DNA from 3 places in the Actinomadura graeca genome. Region 1 is predicted to be linked to each of the others. Evidence: riboswitches for the same ligand, from Rfam matches in the RefSeq annotation. Region 1 holds a riboswitch; each other region holds the start of a gene.
The links. Region 1 has a riboswitch for cyclic di-AMP ahead of AGRA3207_RS23475 (C40 family peptidase). Riboswitches for the same ligand answer to the same signal wherever they lie in the genome.

Region 1 (3,267 bases):
GCGTTCGGATCGACGAGGTTCGTATCGGCGACGCCGGATCCGGGGTCGTCCGCTTTCGCGTCGTCCGGGTCGGCACTGTCCGGTTCGGCAAGGCCGAGTCCTGGATGACCGGGATCGGCATGGCCGGATCCGGCGAAAGCGAGAGGTTCCTCGCCCGAGACGGGGAGGCCCGCCTCGGACGGCTCGCCGGGGCGCTGCGAGGCCGCCATCGCAGCTCTACTCCGCGTACTCGTTGTACTCGGAGTCGTCCACCCGCTCGTCGATGACGATCGTCCCCGAGAAGCGGTCGTGGAGGGCCTGGTGCAAGGGCTGGTCCCAGATCGCCCACAGGTACGCCATCAGCCCGCCCGCCCAGACGAGCAGCATTCCGTACGCGGCGTAGCTCCACACCATCACGGCGAGGACGAGGAAGAAGAACACACCGATCTGGTACGCGACGTGGGTGACGGCCGCGCGCCACACCGCCTGCGTGGTCGTCACCGCCGCGCCCGCCGGGCGCACCTGGACGACGCCAAGGCCGAGCACGCGCTTGCCTAGCGTCCGTCCCCACATCGACAGCTGGACGGCCTCGTAGATGAACGGCAGCACCGACAGGACGAAGAACAGGGTGAAGATGATGGGCCAGTTCCAGATGCCCCCCTCGTCCTCCGCCTTGCTGCCGGCCTTGCCGAGGCCGAACGCGCCGACCGTGACGGGGAGGACGAGCGCGAAACCGAAGACCGCGACAAGGGCGTTGTCGATGATGCGCGCCCCGGCGCGACGGTGGATGGGCGCCAGCGGCAGATCCGCGGCGTTCCCGGAGTCGCCGTACTCGTCATAGGACGGTTCGTGGCGTTGGTACGACTGCTGCTCGTACGACTGCTGTTGCCATTGGTCCTGTTGCCACTGCTGTTGCTGGGGCTGCTGCTGCCACTGCTGCTGCCGGGCTTGCTGCCGTTGCTCCTGCGGCTGCTGGCGCTGTGGAGGATTTTGGTACGGAGGCGGCGGTCCGTACGAACCCTGTCCCTGTGGCGGCTGGTAGGGCCGTCCGCGGTCGTGGGAATCACTCATCGGGGGTCAGTCCTCCAGGCGAAGCAACATCCGGGTGTTGCCCAACGTATTCGGCTTGACCCGGTCGAGGTCGAGGAACTCTGCCACGCCCTCGTCGTACGAGCGGAGAAGTTCCTCGTACACCTCTGGCGCCACCGGAGTACCGAGGATCGGCTGGAAGCCGTGGCGCGCGAAGAACTCCACTTCGAAGGTAAGGCAGAACACCCTCCGCACGCCCAGTTCCCGAGCCGTTTCCAGAAGCCGCGTGACGATCCGATGCCCGATGCCACGTCCCCCGCATCCCCTGGCCACGGCGACGGAGCGGACCTCGGCCAGGTCCTCCCACATCACATGCAGGGCACCGCAGCCGACGAGCGTCCCCGGCTCCCCGGACGCCCCGCCCTGGATGTCCTCGGCGACCCAGAACTCCTGCACGTCCTCGTACAGCTTGACGGTGGACTTCTTGAGCAGGCGCCGTCCCGACGCGGCGTACAGGTCGACCAGCCTGCGGATCTCCTGCACGTCGGCGGTACGAGCACGCCGGATCACGACTTCCACAAACAGGCGACACTATCGAACGACCGACGTTCACTTGTTGTCGGCCCCGCCCCCACCCGAGGTGACGACCGCGAGTGACTAGCCAAAAACAACTAGTCCTCACGGACAACGGCGACGGATAGTGATCTGAAGCACACCGCCGACGTGCGCGGGGACCGGCAGCCGACGGAGAAACTACGCCACGACCAGGGAATTCGCATGTTCTGGTTGGCATCCAATCGCGCGTCCGTTAGTGTCCTGCGCTGATGTCGGCCTGCCGCATTGCGGAGGCCGGACCGCCGAGTCCCCGGGCCGCAACCAGTGGCCACGAGGAGCCGGGGACCCCACTCCCGGAGCGCCCCGGGAACCGTCCTGGGGCCGGCACCGGAAGGGGTGAATCCGCATCCGCGCGCGGCTGACCGCGCGTGCCCGCGGACGGGCTGCTCCGGCCCGAACCCGTCAGCTAACCCGGTAGGCGGACGAGGAGAGGAGAACCGGTGGAGCCGTCGCGGCCTGCATCCTTTTCACGCTCGGCACGTCCGCGGGTGGGACGCGCAGCACGTCTCCGGGGACGGTCGATCGCCGTCACGGGGGCGCTCGCCGTCGTCTCCGTCGCACCGCACGCTATGGCCCCGCACACGGTCGCGGCCGCGCACGCCGACCCCGAGCCCTCGACGAAGGAGCTCAGGTCCCAGGCGCTGAAGCTCGCCGACCAGCTGGAGCAGATGACCGAGCGGTACAACGGCCTGAAGGTCAAGCTCCAGCAGTCGCAGCGGGCCGCGAAGGTCGCCGCCGACAACGCCAGGCGGCAGGAGGAGTCCCTCAAGGGCATCCGCGAGAAGGTCGGCGCGCTCGCCGCCACCAGCTACATGCAAGGCGGCTCCGACCCGACGATCACGTTCGTCGCCGCGCAGGACCCGCAGGCCGTCCTCGACCAGGCCGCCACGCTCAACTACTTCGCCACGCGCGACAGCTCGAAGGTCCTCGGACTGATGCAGGCCATGCAGGCCGCCCAGCGCGCGCGCAAGGCGGCCGAAGCGCGCGCGAGCCAGGTGTCCCAGCTCCGCGCGGATCTCGACTCCCAGCGCAAGAAGGTCACGCAGACCTACGAGAAGGTCCGCGGCAAGCTCGTCAAGAGGGATCCCACGCAGCTCGCCAAGCTCCCCGTCATCGGCACCGGCAAGGGCGCGCAGGCGCTGCGGTACGCGATGACCAAGATCGGACGTCCTTACGTGTGGGGCGCCGCCGGCCCGACCACGTTCGACTGCTCCGGCCTGACGATGTGGGCCTACAAGCAGGTCGGGATCAACCTGCCGCACTACACCGGCAGCCAGTACAACGCAGGCACGCACGTCCCCGAGAGCCAGCTCCAGCCGGGCGACCTCGTGTTCTTCCACTCCGATCTGCACCACATGGGGATGTACGTGGGCGGCGGCAAGATGATCCACGCCCCGCACACCGGCGACGTCGTGAAGATCGCCCCCATCGCCGGACGCCCCTTCGCCGGCGGAGTCCGGGTCGCCTGACCGCAACCCGGCAACCCGCGATCCGCAACCCGCGAGCTGCGCGGAACACACGAACAGATGTGTGCGTGCATGGGTGCGCGCCCATGCAGAGGCAGCCTGCTGCGAAGACGAGTCCGCCGTACGGAGGAACTCGGGTCGTGCATGAGTGCTCGGTCGTGCATGAGTGCTCGGTCGT
Region 2 (3,267 bases), 1.3 Mb from region 1:
GTCCGGGACGCGACACGCGTCGTGAACGGAACCGGCCCGGCCCGCGCCACCGTCTCAGAGTGAACGTTGCGGAAGGAAACCCAAGGAGCTGGTGACGATCGACCTCGTCGTGGTGGGTGCCGCGATCATTTCGGACGGACGGCTGCTCAGCGCCCAGCGCGCGGAGCCGCCGCACATGGCCGGCGGATGGGAGCTGCCCGGCGGCAAGGTGGACCCGGGCGAGTCGGACGAGGACGCCCTCGTCCGCGAGTGCCACGAGGAACTCGCCATCAAGGTCCGCCTGGGCCGCCGCATCGGCGGCGACTGGCGCCTGAGCGAACGCAGTCTCCTCAGGGTGTGGACGGCCGAGATAATCCAGGGCAAGCCACGCGCCCTGGAGCACCTCGAACTACGCTGGCTCACCCCCGCCGAGCTCTACGACGTCGACTGGCTCCCCGGGGACCGTCCCGTCATAGAAGAACTGGCCCACTCCCATCCCTGGCACCCCTGACCCGACCCAGGCGGCCGGGATCAACCGATGCGGTTGGCGCCGGCGAAGTCGGAGCGGTCGGAGAGGTTGGAGATCTTCACCACATCGCCGGTCTGCGGGGCGTGCAGGAACTTGCCTCCGCCCAGGTAGATGCCCATGTGGTGGACGCTGCTGCCGAAGTACACCAGGTCGCCGGAGCGCAGGGAGCCGCGGGAGACGCGGTGGCCGAGGGCGAGCAGGTCGCCGGTGTAATGGGGGAGGCCCGGCTTGCCGACCTGGGCGTATGCCCAGACGACGAGGCCGGAACAGTCGAAGGTGCCGGGCCCGGCGGCGGCCCACACGTAGGGGGAGCCGAGCTTGGTGAGCGCCTTGCGGGCCATCTTGGCGGGGAGGCCGGAACCCTTGATCGTCGCCGAAAGGCCGGTGCGGGGGTCCTTGATGTGGGTGGTGGTCAGTTTGTCGAGCCGTTTGGTGACTTCCGTCACCTTGGCCTTGGCGGCGCGGCGGGCGGCCTCGGCCTGGGCGGCGGCCTGGCGGACCTGCGCGGTCTTGGCCTCGGCGGCGCGTCTTGCCTGGTAGGCCTGGTCGATCTGCTTGCGCAGGGCCGCGACGGCCGTGGCCTGATTCTGGGCAAGGTAGGCCCGGTCGGACAGGCCGTCGGTGGAGCCGCCCGTCCCGAAGATCGCGTCGGGCCCGCCGCTCATGTAGTTCGCTGCGGCCAGCCGTCCGAGGCGCTCGCGGGCGGGGGCGGCCTGGGCCTCCAGGGCGGCGGCGGCCTCTGCGGCGGCCTGCTCGTCCTTGCGGGCCCTGCCCAGGTCGACGCGGGTCTTGTTGTACTTCTCGGTGAGCTTCTCGGCCTCGACGTTGAGTTCGCCGAGGCTCTTGCGGAGGCCGCTCTCCGAGGTCGGCAGCGGGTCCGGGGACGGCGCCCCGAACGGCTGCGCCGCGTGCGCGGCGATCGGCGCGGTGGCGCCGAGGGCGATCAGGATGACGGTGGCCGCGGTGGCGGCGGGCGCGCGGCGGCGCCGCCGGTGGGAATCCGGTGCCAAGCCGGTGTTCTCCTCTCCCTGCGCGCCTACCGGGTTAGCTGACGGGTTCGGGCCAGGAGGCGCCCTACGACGTGCGTCGATTCACCCCAGGGATGGTGGGTCCCCGGTTCTCCGCGGTGGGAGACTCGGCGCTCCGGCCGCAGACCCCGGGGGGCGGGGCCTCCAGACGACCGGATCTTGAGGGAGAGTACAAAGGATGGGCAAAGTTGGCCAATCCGAAAACCGTGTGACGGGCGGTACGTCCTACTCGGGCGGGGTCGGGCGCCCGGCCAAGTAGAATGGGGCCTGCCGCGCGTCTGCGGCGACTCCTGAACTCTCACGCAAGGCGAGCCCGCATGCCCATCTCCACGCGAGACGACCTCCGGAACGTCGCGATCGTCGCCCATGTCGACCACGGCAAGACGACGCTGGTCGACGCCATGCTCTGGCAGTCCGGTGCCTTCCGCGAGAACCAGGACGTCGACGACCGCGTCATGGACTCCAACGACCTGGAGCGCGAGAAGGGCATCACCATTCTCGCGAAGAACACCGCCGTCCGGCACAACGGCCTGACGATCAACATCATCGACACCCCCGGCCACGCCGACTTCGGCGGTGAGGTCGAGCGCGGGCTGTCGATGGTGGACGGCGTCGTGCTGCTCGTGGACGCCAGCGAAGGTCCGCTGCCGCAGACCCGGTTCGTCCTGCGCAAGGCCCTCGCCGCGCGGCTGCCGGTGATCCTCGTGGTCAACAAGACCGACCGTCCCGACGCCCGCATCGACGAGGTCGTGGACGAGACGTACGAGCTGTTCATGGACCTCGACGCCGGTGAGGACCAGATCGACTTCCCGATCGTGTACGCCTCCGGCCGCGCCGGGCGGGCCTCGCTGAACAAGCCCGCCGACGGGCAGATGCCCGACAGCGAGGATCTGGAGCCCCTCTTCGGCGTCATCACCGAGACGATCCCGGCGCCGGCCTACGACCCGGACGCGCCGCTCCAGGCGCACGTCACGAACCTGGACGCCTCCAGCTACCTCGGCCGGATCGCGCTGTGCCGCGTGCACGCCGGGACGATCAAGAAGGGCCAGCAGGTCGCCTGGTGCCGGCACGACGGCAGCGTCGAGAAGGTGAAGATCACCGAGCTGCTGATGACGGAGGCGCTCACCCGCAGGCCCGCCGACGAGGCCGGGCCCGGGGACATCATCGCGATCGCCGGCATCCCCGAGATCATGATCGGCGACACGATCGCCGACCCGGACGACCCGCGCCCGCTGCCGCTGATCACCGTGGACGAGCCCGCGATCTCGATGACGATCGGCACCAACACCGGGCCGATGGCGGGCCGCGAGAAGGGCACGAAGGTCACCGCCCGGATGGTCAAGGACCGGATCGACCGGGAGCTGGTCGGCAACGTGTCGATCCGCGTCCTGCCGACCGAGCGCCCGGACGCCTGGGAGGTACAGGGCCGCGGCGAGCTCGCCCTGGCGATCCTCGTCGAGAACATGCGCCGCGAGGGCTACGAGCTGACCGTCGGCAAGCCGCAGGTCGTCACCCGGGAGATCGACGGGAAGAAGCACGAGCCGGTCGAGCGGCTCACCGTCGACATCCCCGAGGAGCACCTGGGCGCGGTCACGCAGCTCCTGGCCGTCCGCAAGGGCCGCATGGAGCACATGACCAACCACGGCACCGGCTGGATCCGGATGGAGTTCCTCGTCCCGGCGCGGGGCCTGATCGGGTTCCGCACCGAGTTCATGACCGAGACGCGCGGCA
Region 3 (3,267 bases), 180 kb from region 1:
TGTTCTCGTCGACGTACCGCCGCAGCTGCCCGGGCCGCAGCCCCGTCGCCCCGGCCTCCAGCGGGACCTGCCGCAGCTCCACGTCGAAGTACCGCGCGAACTTCTCCCAGCAGACCTGCACCGGCCCGGCGACGAGGTTCGGCCGGTCCGCCGGCCCGCCCTCGGCCTCCCGCCGCTGCCGCCACCGCCGCTTCAGCGCGAGCCCGCCGAGCATGCACGCCTCGCTGGACCCCGTCGTCGAGCAGCCCACCGTGTCCCGGCGCGCGGGCGAGTGCCACAGGTCGGCGAGGATGTGCACGCAGCGGCTCTCCATCTCGGCGGTCTGCGGGTACTCGTCCTTGTCGATCATGTTCTTGTCGAGGCTCTCCGCCATCAGGCGGCGCACCTCGTCCTCGCTCCACGTCGTGCAGAACGTCGCGAGGTTCTGCGAGGAGTTCCCGTCCAGCAGCAGCTCCGCGCGGATCGCCTGGTACACCGCGCGCGGATCCGACTCCACGTCGGGGATCCGGTGCTTCGCGAGCGTCCGCTCGCTCAGCGGCATGGTGAAGGTGTCCTCGGCGGAAGACGACACGGTGTGCAGGGCCATCGCGTCCTCCGATGGGATCTCGTTGAGCGGCTCTGCTCTGACTTCCCGCGAGAACCCCTGCCTCTCCGGCGCCACCGTATTGATTGGCCCAAGGATCGGCCAGGAAACGCGGAGCGCCCGGCCGGGAAATGCCCCGGCCGGGCGCCGTTCACCGTTTCCGGCGATTCAGAGGTTCGTCGGACGGTACGCCTTGTACTCGCTGCCCGAGGACAGGCCGTAGTCACGCGTCCGGTAGTCGGTGCCGTACCTTCCGCGCTGCTCGTACGCCCAGTAGGCGGTGTGCGCTTTGTTGGCCCACTTCTCGAAGATGACGACGTGCCGGGTGGTGTTGGTTCCGAGCGCGTCCATGACGAGGTCGCCCTTCTTCAGCTCGGACATCGTGATGCGCTCGGTGTACCGCGACGAGGTGAGGCCGACGGTGTTCAGGCCGGGCGCGGACAGTCCCAGCGCCATCGACACGAAACCCGAGCAGTCCGTGCGGTACCCGTCGTGGTACCTGGTCTGGCTGTAGGGGACGCGGTCGCCGCTGTGCGGGTTCCAGGTCTTGGCCCGGGCGATGACCGCGGACCGGGCGTCGGTGTCCGCCGGGGCCGTCTTCCTCTTCCGCCTGGAGTCGTCCGACTTCTTGGCGGCGGCCTTCTTCTTATCGGGGGCGTCCGCCTTCTTGGGGACGGCCTTGTGAGGGACGGCCGTCCTGTGCGGGGAGTCGGCCCTGGTCCGGTCGGAGGTGCGCTTCGGGGGAACGGTTTCGACGGCCGCGACCGACTTACCGGAGTCCGGGTCGGACATCACCGACGCCTGCGCGGTGGCCGCGGCCACGCCGATACCGGCGAGGAGGACGAGAGCGCCGATGGTACGGCGGCCGAGAGGACCGCGCTTGTTGTCGTGGTTGCCTTGCAAGGGAAAACTCCTTGGCTTCCAGGCCGCCTACCGGGTTAGCTGACGGGTTCGGGCGTGGAAGTCGCCCTACGGCCTGCGGGCAGGCCGATTCACCCCAGGTCGTGAAGGGTGGGTCCCCGGCTCCGCGAGCCGCCGTGGTGGCACGGCGACATGGCGCGGACTAGGCGGGCGGACGCCCGGACGGGCGTCCACGAGGGGTATGAACAGGTCTGGCTCCGGGGCATCGTCGCCCGCGGAAGGGGGGGCACCCCAGCGGGGGCGCCGTGCTCTGCGACCTGGTCCTGGCTTCTCTCAGCGCCAGCACGCCATCGCGTGCGCATGGTCGGGCTGACGATCGGGTCTCAGGCAGAGGACCCGCGCGGCAGGACATCGCAGGGCGACGCGTGGATCGCGCCGCCGTCCCCGCCCGACGGCGTCAGGCGGGGCGATCGTGTCCGGGTGGACACGGTGGGGCAAAACGCCTGGCAGGCGCTTTGGTGTGCGACAAGCTACTCCGAACGTCAATGGATGGCAAACTGCCACAAAATCATCAACGTCCCAGGTCAGCGCCTCAGTAGCCCGGAAGCGCCCGCGTACAGGGGTATCCGGGACCTCCGGCGTCGTCCCGGAGCGGGTTCAGGTCACGGCACCGCCGCTCGCGCCACGCGGTCTCCGGGGGAGGCGGGGCGAGCCGCTCAGGGCTTGGGGCAGCGCTTCCAGACCAGCCGGAAGGTGCTGCCGTCGGGCGGCTCCATCAGCATGAGGCTCGTCTCGGACGCGTCGGACGTACCGCGGTCCACCGTGAGCTCCAGGCCGATGTAGGTGTGCCGGCTTTCCCCGCATCGCCTGAAGTCCAGCGACGCGATGTCGATCTTGTCGGTGAATTGCCAGCCGTCCGAATACGGGCCGGACAAGGAGTGGCGCCACGTCGTCCCTGGTGTCCCCGAGCCCTGGAAATGATGGCGCCAGCTGACCTGGCCGGATGCGCCCGGTGCCAGGTGGGCGTGGCCGCCGTGGTCGGCCTCGGCGATCGCGAAGGTGAACTCCTCCGGGGCTGCGACGCCCACCGTGTTCTGGCAGTTGCGCCGGTGGTCCGTCGGCTGGGACGTGCCGCCCGCCTGCGCGCGGAAACCGGCGGGCGTGAGGGTGAAGGTGAAAGAGACCGGGTCGGCGGAGAAGCCCACGGTCCCCTTCGGGCAACCCGAGCCGATGCTGTCCACCAGGGAGATGGTGACGCTTCCGGGGGGTGGGACGGTCGGGTCCGCCGAAGCGGAGGAGGGGGACGAGAATAGGGCGGCAAGGGTGAACGCGGAGCCCAGAGCGGCGGTGACCGTGCGTCCGGCGATCGTCATGGCGGCCTTCCGGGGGAGGCGGAGAGGGCGCGGACGTGCCGGGGGGGACGGCACGTCCGCGGTATTCCTGGCGGGCCCGGAAATCTGCGGTAAGAATAGTTCTGACAACAAAGGGCTGTCAATGTCGAAGCTTTTCTGTTGTCGTTCATATTTAACTTCACCGAGCCGCGGCCTTGATCTGCCGGGACGGCCGATACGGCCGTCGCCCGGCTGTTGCGGACGGGGACGCCGCCGCGCCGGCCCGTGACCCGTGAACCCGTTTCCGAGAACCGGGAGACAACCAGTGCGCATCGACCTCCCGAAGGAGAAGGGACACGTAATGCAACGACGCGGGTTGTCCCCATGACGGCCGCCGTGATCGATCCGGAACGGGCGCAGGAGCTGGACGACGCGGGGCTCATCGGGCTGTCGCTCGACGAGCCCGAGTGGTTCTCCGTGCTGTTCGACCGC

Region 2: another riboswitch for cyclic di-AMP. It lies ahead of AGRA3207_RS29110 (C40 family peptidase); the one in region 1 lies ahead of AGRA3207_RS23475 (C40 family peptidase).
Region 3: another riboswitch for cyclic di-AMP. It lies ahead of AGRA3207_RS22710 (NlpC/P60 family protein); the one in region 1 lies ahead of AGRA3207_RS23475 (C40 family peptidase).

The regions. Positions count from the first base shown of each region.
Region 1 is NZ_CP059572.1:5,292,432-5,295,698, reverse strand. It holds gene AGRA3207_RS23490 (RDD family protein) at 1-209, opposite strand, end outside; gene AGRA3207_RS23485 (RDD family protein) at 217-1,050, opposite strand; gene AGRA3207_RS23480 (amino-acid N-acetyltransferase) at 1,057-1,587, opposite strand; cyclic di-AMP (ydaO/yuaA leader) riboswitch at 1,913-2,060, shown strand; gene AGRA3207_RS23475 (C40 family peptidase) at 2,112-3,092, shown strand.
Region 2 is NZ_CP059572.1:6,575,222-6,578,488, forward strand. It holds gene AGRA3207_RS29100 (Mut7-C RNAse domain-containing protein) at 1-63, shown strand, start outside; gene AGRA3207_RS29105 ((deoxy)nucleoside triphosphate pyrophosphohydrolase) at 98-490, shown strand; gene AGRA3207_RS29110 (C40 family peptidase) at 511-1,518, opposite strand; cyclic di-AMP (ydaO/yuaA leader) riboswitch at 1,526-1,659, opposite strand; gene typA (translational GTPase TypA) at 1,854-3,267, shown strand, end outside.
Region 3 is NZ_CP059572.1:5,108,309-5,111,575, forward strand. It holds gene gad (glutamate decarboxylase) at 1-586, opposite strand, end outside; gene AGRA3207_RS22710 (NlpC/P60 family protein) at 752-1,486, opposite strand; cyclic di-AMP (ydaO/yuaA leader) riboswitch at 1,495-1,644, opposite strand; gene AGRA3207_RS22715 (DUF4360 domain-containing protein) at 2,161-2,685, opposite strand; gene AGRA3207_RS22720 (RNA polymerase sigma factor) at 3,160-3,267, shown strand, end outside.